2 regions of the Priestia sp. KCTC 13724 genome follow, and region 2 is predicted to be linked to the other one. Evidence: riboswitches for the same ligand, from Rfam matches in the RefSeq annotation. Region 2 holds a riboswitch; the other holds the start of a gene.
The links. A riboswitch is a leader RNA that binds a small molecule or an ion and turns the genes downstream of it on or off. The one in region 2 is predicted to bind thiamine pyrophosphate.
Positions count from the first base shown of each region.

Region 1: another riboswitch for thiamine pyrophosphate. It lies ahead of thiT (energy-coupled thiamine transporter ThiT); the one in region 2 lies ahead of tenA (thiaminase II).

Region 1 covers NZ_JBXDLD010000091.1:35,273-40,375, reverse strand. The annotation lists gene parC (DNA topoisomerase IV subunit A) at 1-36, shown strand, start outside; partial or broken gene AC1UFB_RS13370 (alpha/beta fold hydrolase) at 210-548, shown strand; gene AC1UFB_RS13365 (YqcI/YcgG family protein) at 711-1,478, shown strand; gene AC1UFB_RS13360 (cupin domain-containing protein) at 1,453-1,764, shown strand; gene AC1UFB_RS13355 (cysteine hydrolase family protein) at 1,786-2,364, shown strand; gene AC1UFB_RS13350 (GNAT family N-acetyltransferase) at 2,460-2,954, shown strand; TPP riboswitch at 3,022-3,124, shown strand; gene thiT (energy-coupled thiamine transporter ThiT) at 3,185-3,757, shown strand; gene AC1UFB_RS13340 (TcaA NTF2-like domain-containing protein) at 3,943-4,887, shown strand; gene AC1UFB_RS13335 (TcaA NTF2-like domain-containing protein) at 4,917-5,103, shown strand, end outside.
Region 2 covers NZ_JBXDLD010000019.1:87,275-92,377, reverse strand. The annotation lists gene AC1UFB_RS03495 (ArsR/SmtB family transcription factor) at 1-24, shown strand, start outside; gene AC1UFB_RS03490 (aldehyde dehydrogenase) at 41-1,441, shown strand; gene AC1UFB_RS03485 (hypothetical protein) at 1,515-1,658, opposite strand; gene tenA (thiaminase II) at 1,776-2,465, opposite strand; TPP riboswitch at 2,578-2,676, opposite strand; gene AC1UFB_RS03475 (sodium/glutamate symporter) at 3,072-4,448, shown strand; gene AC1UFB_RS03470 (TspO/MBR family protein) at 4,624-5,103, shown strand, end outside.

The DNA of each region.
Region 1 (5,103 bases), on a different contig from region 2:
GTTATTGATATGTGGATTGAAAAAAAAACAAAATAATAAACTAAAAAGAGCGCTGTTTTGCAGCGTTCTTTTTAGTTTATATAAATTCTATATAAACTATGTTCTAAATAATCAATATAAATAAAAAATAGCAGCTAAGAAAATATCAACATGAACAGAGAATATCAACATAAAAATAAAGTAGGCATAATGAAAGGAAGTGTATTTTTATGGGATATTACCTTACCGTTGATCAAAAGGGTACGAAAATATATGTTGAAGACATTGGAAGTGGAATGCCTATACTGTTTCTTCACGGCTGGCCAGTTAATCATACAATGTTTGAATATCAGTTTAATGAGCTTCCGAAACATGGGATTCGCTGCATTGCAATAGATTTACGCGGGTTTGGAAAATCAAGTCGACCGTTCAAAGGCTATACATATAACTCATTAGCCGACGATGTTCGAGCAGTTATTCACGCCTTACAACTTTCAGCTCTAACGTTAGTTGGTTTTTCAATGGGAGGAGCAATTGCCCTGCGGTATATGAGTAGACATTTAGGATTTATAGGCAAATCGGTGGAATTCCTACCAAAAGCCTTTCTTTCTAAAAGTTTACTTATTTCCTATTCCGGTCGTTTGTGAATTTGGAAAATACAAGGAAAACGAATATAAAGCGTCCCTGTTTCTAATAAAAATATCTGGTGGAAATCTGTAAGGAGGGTTTTAATGAGAAATAAAAAGCTATTCAATAGCAAGGAAATTATGGATTCGCCTATTGTTCCTGAATGGGGAAAAGCGGTTTTTAGTGATTTTAGTCAAGACATGCTTTCTGAAAAGAACCCTTTCCCCTGCATTTTAGGAGTAGAGGGATTAAAAAAAGATTTGCTGCGATTTGCGTTTGTGTCTTCACCATATAATTATAAAGATATCAGGCTCTGTGCAGATGCACTTAAAGAATATATGGCATGCTTTCGCACATTAGGTCGCTATACATCATTTGTTGTGTTCTTTGAGCCTGAACATAAAAAACGTACGATGACTCAGTATGAAACGATGTTTTGGGATACGCTCACATTTTTACATCGAATTGATGGAAAGCCTTGGCCCGAAGAAATCCCCAAAAACCCTAACGATCCTCTATGGGAGTTTTGTTTTGAAGGTGAGCCAATATTTGTTGTCTGTAATACGCCTGTACATGAATTACGAAAAAGCCGAAAGAGCAGCAGTTTCATAATTACATTTCAGCCTAGATGGGTGTTTGAGGGAATGACTCCTCATACAAAAATGGGACAGCAAGTTCAAAAAACGGTTCGGAATCGACTTGAAGATTACGACAAAGTTGAAGCGCATCCTCATCTAGGATGGTATGGAGATCAAGAAAATCATGAATGGAAGCAGTATTTCTTACGAGATGTTAACAACTCGTTCCCAACAGAATGTCCATTCAAGCTAAAAAGGAGTGAAAGAGATGGAGTTAAAAAAAGCCTTTATTAAAAAAGGAATTGGCGGTGGTCTTGAAGAAGTTATACATGAACTACTTCCAAAACATACCGGTTATGTAGAGGTTCAACATGATGTTGCAGGGCAGGAACACCCAAGTCATACTCACCCTACCGACGAGATTCTTCATATTATTAAAGGATCTATTTATTTTACAGTTGAGGGAGAAATAACTCGGTGCGAAGCGGGAGATCGTATTTATTTACCAAAACACACAAAGCATGCGTCAAAAGCTGATGTGAATGGTTGTACGTATGTAATCTCCATTTTAAAATTTTGATGAAAGAAGTTGATGACTGGAATGATTCAATCAAACCCTGTTTTAATCATAATAGATGTACAAAAAGGTTTTGAACAAGATGCTTGGGGAACTCGTAATAATATTCATGCAGAAGATAATATGCTCACTCTTTTACAAGCTTGGAGGAGACAGCAGTTTCCGGTTATTCATGTCCAGCATGCTTCAAAAAGCGAAACATCTCCTCTTTTTCCAGGGACGGAAGGATTCCGTTTCAAAGAAGGTTTCGGTCCTGTTGGTGATGAATACTTAATTCGAAAGCATAAAAATAGCTGTTTTATAGGAACAGAACTGGATAACTATCTGAAGGAAAACGGATACGATACGCTTATACTAGTAGGTTTAACAACGAACCATTGCGTCTCTACAACGGCACGCATGGCAGGAAACTTAGGTTATCGCACTTACGTCATCCACGATGCAACTGCGTGTTTCAATCTGTTATCATATGACGGTGAAACAACTTTTGCAGCAGAAGATGTTCATCGCTTAAGCTTATCATCTCTTCACAATGAATTTGCAACGGTTACTTCAACATCCGAAGCCCTACGCGTACTGCAATCCTATCAATATATAAAATGAGGCCTGATGCTTTTGCATCAGGTTTTTTGTGTAGATTATTCTGACAAAAACAAGTACAATAGAAACATCATTTTGAAAAAGGAGCACGATACATCATGACAGTAATTAGAAAAGCTTTAGCAGAAGACTTACCTACAATGGTGGCTATTTATAATCAGTCAGTACACCAAAGCGCAGCAACATTTGACTTAACTCCTGTAACAATTGGGCAACGTAAAAGCTGGTTTGAATCTCACGACCAAAGTCAACTGTTTCCACTGCTTGTTGCTGAACGAAATGGTGAAGTAGCTGGATACGCATCTTTGTCTTCCTACCGTGATAAAGAAGCATATATTCGAACAGTTGAACTCTCCGTTTATGTAGATGAAGCTCACCAAGGATTTGGAATTGGTAAAAGGTTAATGGAAGCTATTCTAGTACAAGCAAAAGAGTTAAATCATCACGTTGTTATTTCTGGTATTACAAAAGGAAACGATAAAAGTATTAAAATGCATGAACAGTTTGGATTTACCTTTTGTGGGGAATTTAAAGAAGTAGGATGGAAGTTCAATCAATGGCAAGATGTTCTGTTTTATCAACTGATTCTTTAAGTGAAATTAAATAGTATCTTGTTTGAGAATTATGTTATAATAGAAAGCGTTCTAATAATACATATCAACGTACCACAGGGGGAGCCTGAATGGCTGAGAGTGAACCAATTGTTCTGACCCTTTGAACCTGTTAGTTAATGCTAGCGTAGGGAGTGTGGAGCGTGCAGCTTGTGCTGCCTCCTGTGTTTGTCGTTGAATACTAATGATTTTACAACAGGAGTGAAAAGACGATGAACAAAGGAATGTCTTTACAAGCGAAAATTGAAGTGGCAATCTTTGCAGCTCTAGCAATGATAATTGATATATTGCCATCAATTACAATTGCACCTGCCGTGTCCATATCATTTTCCATGGTACCAATCTTCATTATTTGCTTTCGATGGGGATTTACATCAGGCGTGGTAGCTGGATTTTTGTGGGGATTGCTACAAGTTGTCACGGGTACTGCTTATGTATTAACACCTCTACAAGCATTTATCGAATATTTTATTGCATTTGCATTCATTGGTCTAGCAGGGCTATTGTCTGGTGCTATTAAGCAGAACTTAGCTACTAACAATCGAACAAAAGCATTTACATTTATTATTTTAGCAATTGTTATCGGCAGCGTTGCTCGCTATTTTTGGCACTTTGTTGCAGGGATTATTTTTTGGGGCTCTTATGCGCCAAAAGGAGTATCTGCATTATGGTATTCATTTACGATGAACGGACTAGCAATGGTGGGATCCATGATTGCTTGCCTAATCATTTTAGCCGTATTAATTCCGTCTGCTGCAAGAGTGGTATTAAATCGCGCATCATAAATAAAAGGAATGAAACCTATAGGAGTAACATCCTATAGGTTTTTTGCGTTTTTAAACCAATTTACATGTTTTCAGTGTTTTTGTTCTTTTTATGAAAGGGTTGAGGGTTTTTTTGTAGAATGGTATACTAGGTCTGTTTGTTGGAAGAATATACATACCATTTTTTGTAGGAAGGAATCATGTTAATGAACAAACGTAATCTCCTTTACATGACGATTGCAACATCCCTTTTACTCGCAGGATGTCAGCAAAAAGCTCAAAAAGCAACTGAAGTCGATACGGACTTGATGATTGCAGGAGAGATAGAAAGTCATGATCAAGAAGCAAAGAAAGATGTTGTTGAAAACCAGTACAGATATGATATTTCAGATACAATAGATGAAAAAATAATCTCGCAGTTTATGAATAGCTACTTCAAGGCTTTACATGATGGAATCCTTCATAAATCAGCTAAGTCAATTCAGACATATATAATAGAAGATAGTGAGTTTTATAAACAGCAAGTAATGAAAATTGATAATTTTTCGGAGCAAGGAATTCGTCAAGAACTAAAGACGTTTCAAGTTGTGAACTGGTATGAAGCTGAGAAAAATCAAATAAATTTACAAACGTTTGAAGAAGTCACCATCCATCAACCTAATAAAAAGGATTATACAAAGAGTATTAATCAATTGTATACGCTAATAAGCGATCAAGGTACATTGCGAATTAAAAGCGTAGAGCCGTATACAATGGATAAAGCAGAAGAAACGAAGTCAAATGCACCAGCTATTACAAGAGCAGCTAGCTTAAATGAATATAACGGTAAATGGTCCACTTCCAATTCTGACTTAAAAGGTGCTCCAATCGTAGAGTTTTATGCTTCTTCTAGCTCAGAGGCTACGGTGAAGATTCATGCCTATAAGCCACCAAATTCAGTAGAAGTAGCTACAGTAGAAGCAGAAAACATAATTTTTAAACATAATCAAGCTGTTATTCATTACGATACGGACAATAATGGAAATAAAGGAACAATTGTCGTGACCCTAAAAGCAAATTCTCTTTTTGTTATTCATCATTTAGAAAAGGCTTCTGAGTCTAAATGGACGATTCCTGCAGGCGCATTTGAGCTGTCCACGTTTGAAAGTTAAACAAGATAAAAGAAAAAAGGGGGATTCAAATGGGAAATCTATATATGGTGGCCATAATTTGTTCCCTGTGGCTTGTGCTGTCAGCATGTAGTGAGACAAAGTCTGCTCCGGCTCCGACACCAAAAGAGCCTGAATCAGAAGCTACCGTTCTGGTTGATGTCGATGAGTCTGCTAATGAGACACAAAAGAGTTCTTCTCTTCCCGTTGTGACAAATG
Region 2 (5,103 bases):
ACAATTGAAAAAGAATGTTTATGATCAAAGAGGTGAAGAAATGAAGCATAGTGAGTATTACGTTACAGATGAGAACATTATCAGCAATATTGTCGAAAAGCAAAAGCGGTACTTCTATGAACAAAAGACAAAGTCCAAAGCCGTGCGAGTGCAGGCACTAAAGGATTTGCAATCCATGATTAAATCCAATGAAGAAGTAATTATGGAGGCGTTGAAAAAAGATTTAAACAAATCAGAAATAGAAGCGTATGCTTCTGAGATTGGCATTTTGTTAGAAGAAATTCGCTTTACGCTAAAGCATTTAGACGGCTGGATGAAGTCTAAAAAAGCAAAGACAGTCATGACTCATATTGGTTCAAAAGGATATATCATCCCGGAACCTTACGGAGTGACGCTCATTATTGCACCGTGGAACTACCCGTTTCAACTAGCTATTTCACCATTAATTGGCGCTATTGCAGCGGGCAATACAGCAATTATTAAGCCGTCGGAACTGACGCCTAATGTTTCAAGGGTAATGGAAGAATTGCTTGCCAAAACGTTTGACCCTTCGTTTGTTACAGTTATAGAAGGAGCTGTGGAAACGACTCAAATCTTATTGAAGCAACCGCTGGATTATATTTTCTTTACAGGAAGCGTCAACGTTGGAAAAGTCATTATGCAAGAAGCAGGAAAGCAGCTCATTCCAGTCACGTTAGAGCTAGGAGGTAAGAGCCCTTGTATTGTGCATAGAGATGCAAATGTTGAACTTGCGGCTAAGCGCATCATGTTTGGTAAAAGTATGAATGCTGGTCAAACATGCGTTGCTCCAGACTACTTGTTAGTTCATAAAGACGTAAAGGTTCAGCTTATTGCACAGCTACAGAAAGCGGTAACGCAGTTTTATGGCGAAGATGTACTCACAAGCGGGCGTTATGGCAGAATTGTCAGTGAGAGACACTTCGATCGTTTAATTGAGTTTTTACAAGATGGAAAAGTTGTAATTGGCGGTAATTATAATGAAGAAACGCTCCAGATTGCTCCAACCGTCTTAGACGAAGTAAAATGGGATTCAAGCGTTATGCAAGACGAAATTTTCGGTCCAATTTTACCTCTTATTGAATATGAAAGTGTAGATGAGGTCGTAAGTGCAGTTCATCAAAAAGCAAAGCCGCTAGCTCTATATTTGTTTTCAGAAAGTGAAGAGGTTCAGCAGCAAATTATTAACACGGTTTCATTTGGGGGAGGGTGCATTAACGATACGATTATGCACCTGGCAACGCCGCACCTGCCATTTGGAGGAGTTGGAGAGAGTGGAATCGGTCAATATCACGGTGAGGCAAGCTTTAAAACGTTTTCACACTTTAAAAGCGTGCTGAAGCAAACAACAAAGTTTGATTTTGCCTTTAAGTATCCGTCTGATAACCAAAGTCTAAAAACGATTAAAAAGTTTTTGAAATAACGTCAAACGAAAGAGTTTGGGACATAACAAAATGATTGCTTCTAAAAGACGAACACTCGCTGTTTCCATCTCTTTAGTTTGTCTCAACACGTTCGTTCCATTGCGCTACGGCCACTCGCTTTCCGCGGGGAGGAACCTGAGCTTCCTCGCTGCGCTGCGGGATCTCCGTTTTCCCTCTCTTTCCCGCAGGAGTCGAGTGTCCTACGCTCCATTCCACCCTGTTTCCAACATTGTTTTCACAATCAACCAAAAAACCTGAACGATTAAAAGTGAGAAACTCTCAATCGTTCAGGTTTATCATTGGCTGAATTACTTATGTCCCAGCCTCTGTTTGTTATGAGTGCACGATGGTTTGAGATAGAGGCCATTGCTCTTGTTTGTAGGCCATGTCCCAAAATAGATACTCAAGTTCGCAACTTTTGATAAAATGCTCTTTCATACGTCTACGTTCCTCAGCTGAAGCTTTTTCTGCTAACTCATCTAATTTGTCACAAAACCATTTTGTCGTTTCTTTCATTTCTCCATTGGTATAAAAGGAAATCCATTCGTAAAAAGGGTGATCCGGTGTTAAGTTCACTTCGCCTGCAATACGCTCGCCAATTTCAACGTATGTCCATGGACATGGCAGTAGCACAGCAATAATTTCACCTAGTGTCCCTGTATGTGCGACCGTCATCATGTGGCTAATATAATGATTTGCTGTTGGTGCTAAGGGCTGATGCTTCATATCTTCATAACGAATGCCAGCTACTTTACAAAAATTATTATGAGGATGGACTTCACTATGTAAAACAATTGAAATACCGTTATTAAACACTTCCATTTCATCACGGGTACTACATTTTGTTAACGCCGCACCGTATATGCGAACAAAAGCAGTTAAATATTCATAATCCTGTGACACATAATGAATTAAAGCTTCTTTTGGAACTTTTCCTTCCTTAATACCTGCAACAAATGGATGTTGAAAGATGGCATCGTAAATGTAAGCTGCTTCTTTGCGTAATTGAGCTGAAAATGACAATTGATATTCCTCCCTAATTGAATCCACAAGGAACGCGCTTATAAATGTAGGCAATAACAAAAAAAACACCCCATTATATGGAGTGGTAAAGACAGTTGTTGGTGTATTACACGACAACGCCGTACCACTTTCCTACGCTGGTATAAGCCAGATCAGGTTCAAAGGGATCAAGATTCCTTGTCTCAGCCAAACGGCACCCCTAGTGGATTCTTTCATTTTATTCTTATTCAATTTAACATAAAAAAAAGAATTATACAAAAGTTTAGAAAAAACGGTTCAAAAGTAATGGAAAGTAGTAGTTTGAATAGTGATATTTTAAAAAAATAAATGAGATAAATTACATATGAAACTAGTAACTAAACGATTGGAGTAGTTAATGAAAAAAATGAGAAAATTGTCACGAATCTTGTCGGAATGTGCAAAGGCTGTGCTATCATGATATAATAATTGTAAGTTCGTTACGTTTAAACAAGCTCAATTAAAGAATTAAGCCACAAATTGAAGAGGTATTTAGCTGAAGCTAAATGGCTTTTTCAGTTTGCCTAGTTTAATATAAATTAGTCCTGTCAATTTAGTAGGAATTATATTTTTTAAGGAGGTTGTTTAATGAATCTATCAGCATGGGATTTATTTGTGGATCTTGGTTTCATCTCACTGTTATTAGTGGCTGGTACCATTATTCGAGCAAAGGCCAGGTGGGTACAAAACTTATTTTTACCTGCGAGTATTATTGCTGGAATATTGGGTTTAGCATTAGGGCCAAACGGTATTGGCCTCATTCCATTCACTGATCAAATTGGAACTTATCCAGGTATTCTAATCGCGGTTATTTTTGGTGCAATTCCAATTGCAACTCAAAGTGTAAAGTTTAAAGAAATAGCGGGTCGCGTAGGTAGTATGTGGTCGTATTCTCAAATGATTATGCTAGCAATGTGGGGCGTCGGTTTACTATTTTCATTGCTGCTATTAAATAACGTTTGGGGAGATTTAAACTTAGGATTTGGCTTGTTATTAGCAGCAGGATTTATCGGTGGACATGGAACAGCGGCTGCTGTCGGAGATGCGTTTGCAAAGCAAGGATGGGAAGAAGGATTATCTCTAGCGATGACATCAGCAACGATTGGTGTTATTTGCTCAATCGTAGTAGGGTTGGCGTTCATTAAATATTATTCGAAAAAAGGTGAAACAAATTATCTTGCAAGATTTGAAGACTTACCACGAGAATTAAGAACAGGATTAATCCCCCCTGAAAAGCGCACTTCTACAAAAATGGATACGGTATCATCGATTGCTGTTGATCCACTTGTCTTACATGTGGCTTTAGTGACAATTATCGCATTAGGTGGCTACTATTTAAGTGAGCTAGGTCAAACGTTGTTGCCTTCAGTAACAATACCGGCTTTTTCACTAGCTTTTCTTGTAGGTTTAGCTATTAAAGGTATTATGAAGAAAACGAATAGCGATCAGTATATTAATGCAGATGTAATGAACAGAATTAGTGGAAGTGCAACAGACTTCTTAGTTGCGTTTGGTATTGCTTCTATTAGTTTATCAGCGGTAGCAAGCTATATTGTACCTTTTGCACTGTTATTATTATTCGGTCTGTTGTTTGCATGGTTTGTATTCCGAGTTCTTTCTGGCAAGTTCTTTGGTCCAATTTGGTTTGAACGAGGAATTTTCACTTGGGGATGGATTACAGGAACAACGGCAATGGGAATCGCACTATTGCGTATCGCGGATCCTGAAAGCAAAAGTAAAACACTCGATGATTACGCGTTGGCATATATACCGATTGCGCCGGTAGAGATTCTCCTTATTACATTTGCTCCATTAATGATTGCAACGAGCCAGCATTGGTTGTTTGTGCTTATTACAATTGGAGCAAGCATAGCTATTTATTTATTTGCCATGTTAAGAGGATGGGTTAAAAACGAAAAGAAATCATCCAGTCAATCAAGAAGTATAGAAGCAAATTCAAAATAACAACTCAGCCTAAGGCTGAGTTGTTGTTTTTTTAGGAGTCAAAAGGCCTATTCTAAGAAAAATTGTTAACGAGTGCATAAATTTAAGTCAGACGAGGTATTAATGAAGAGAAGCTACTATTTTATCTTTTTAGCTAGAACAACTATATTTACATCTACAGGAAAGGAGAAATAGTATGGCAAATTTTCGTTTTTATAGTATCTTAAATGCGATTGGTTTAGTTCTTGTGTTAATCGTAAACTATTTAGCGAACGCTTTACCAATAGGTGGTCAAACTACAGGTGAAGTATCTGATAGCGTACCAACACTGTTTACGCCAGCAGGCTATGCATTTGCGATATGGGGCCTAATTTATACGCTTCTAATTATCTGGATTATTCGTCAATTTATTGCGAGAGAAGATCAAAAAGAAATCTATGCGAAAATTGGTATTTGGTTCTTCATTAGTTGTTTACTAAATAGTGCATGGATTTTTATCTTTCAATATCGTTACTTTACTCTTGCTTTACTCGTCATCGTTCTATTCTTAGTAACGCTAATGATTATTTACTCCATCATTCAAAATTCCAGAATGACAACATGGTTTATGAGGCTGCCGATTTCTATTTATATTGGCTGGGTATCCGTAGCAACAATTGTTAATGTCTTTGTTGTA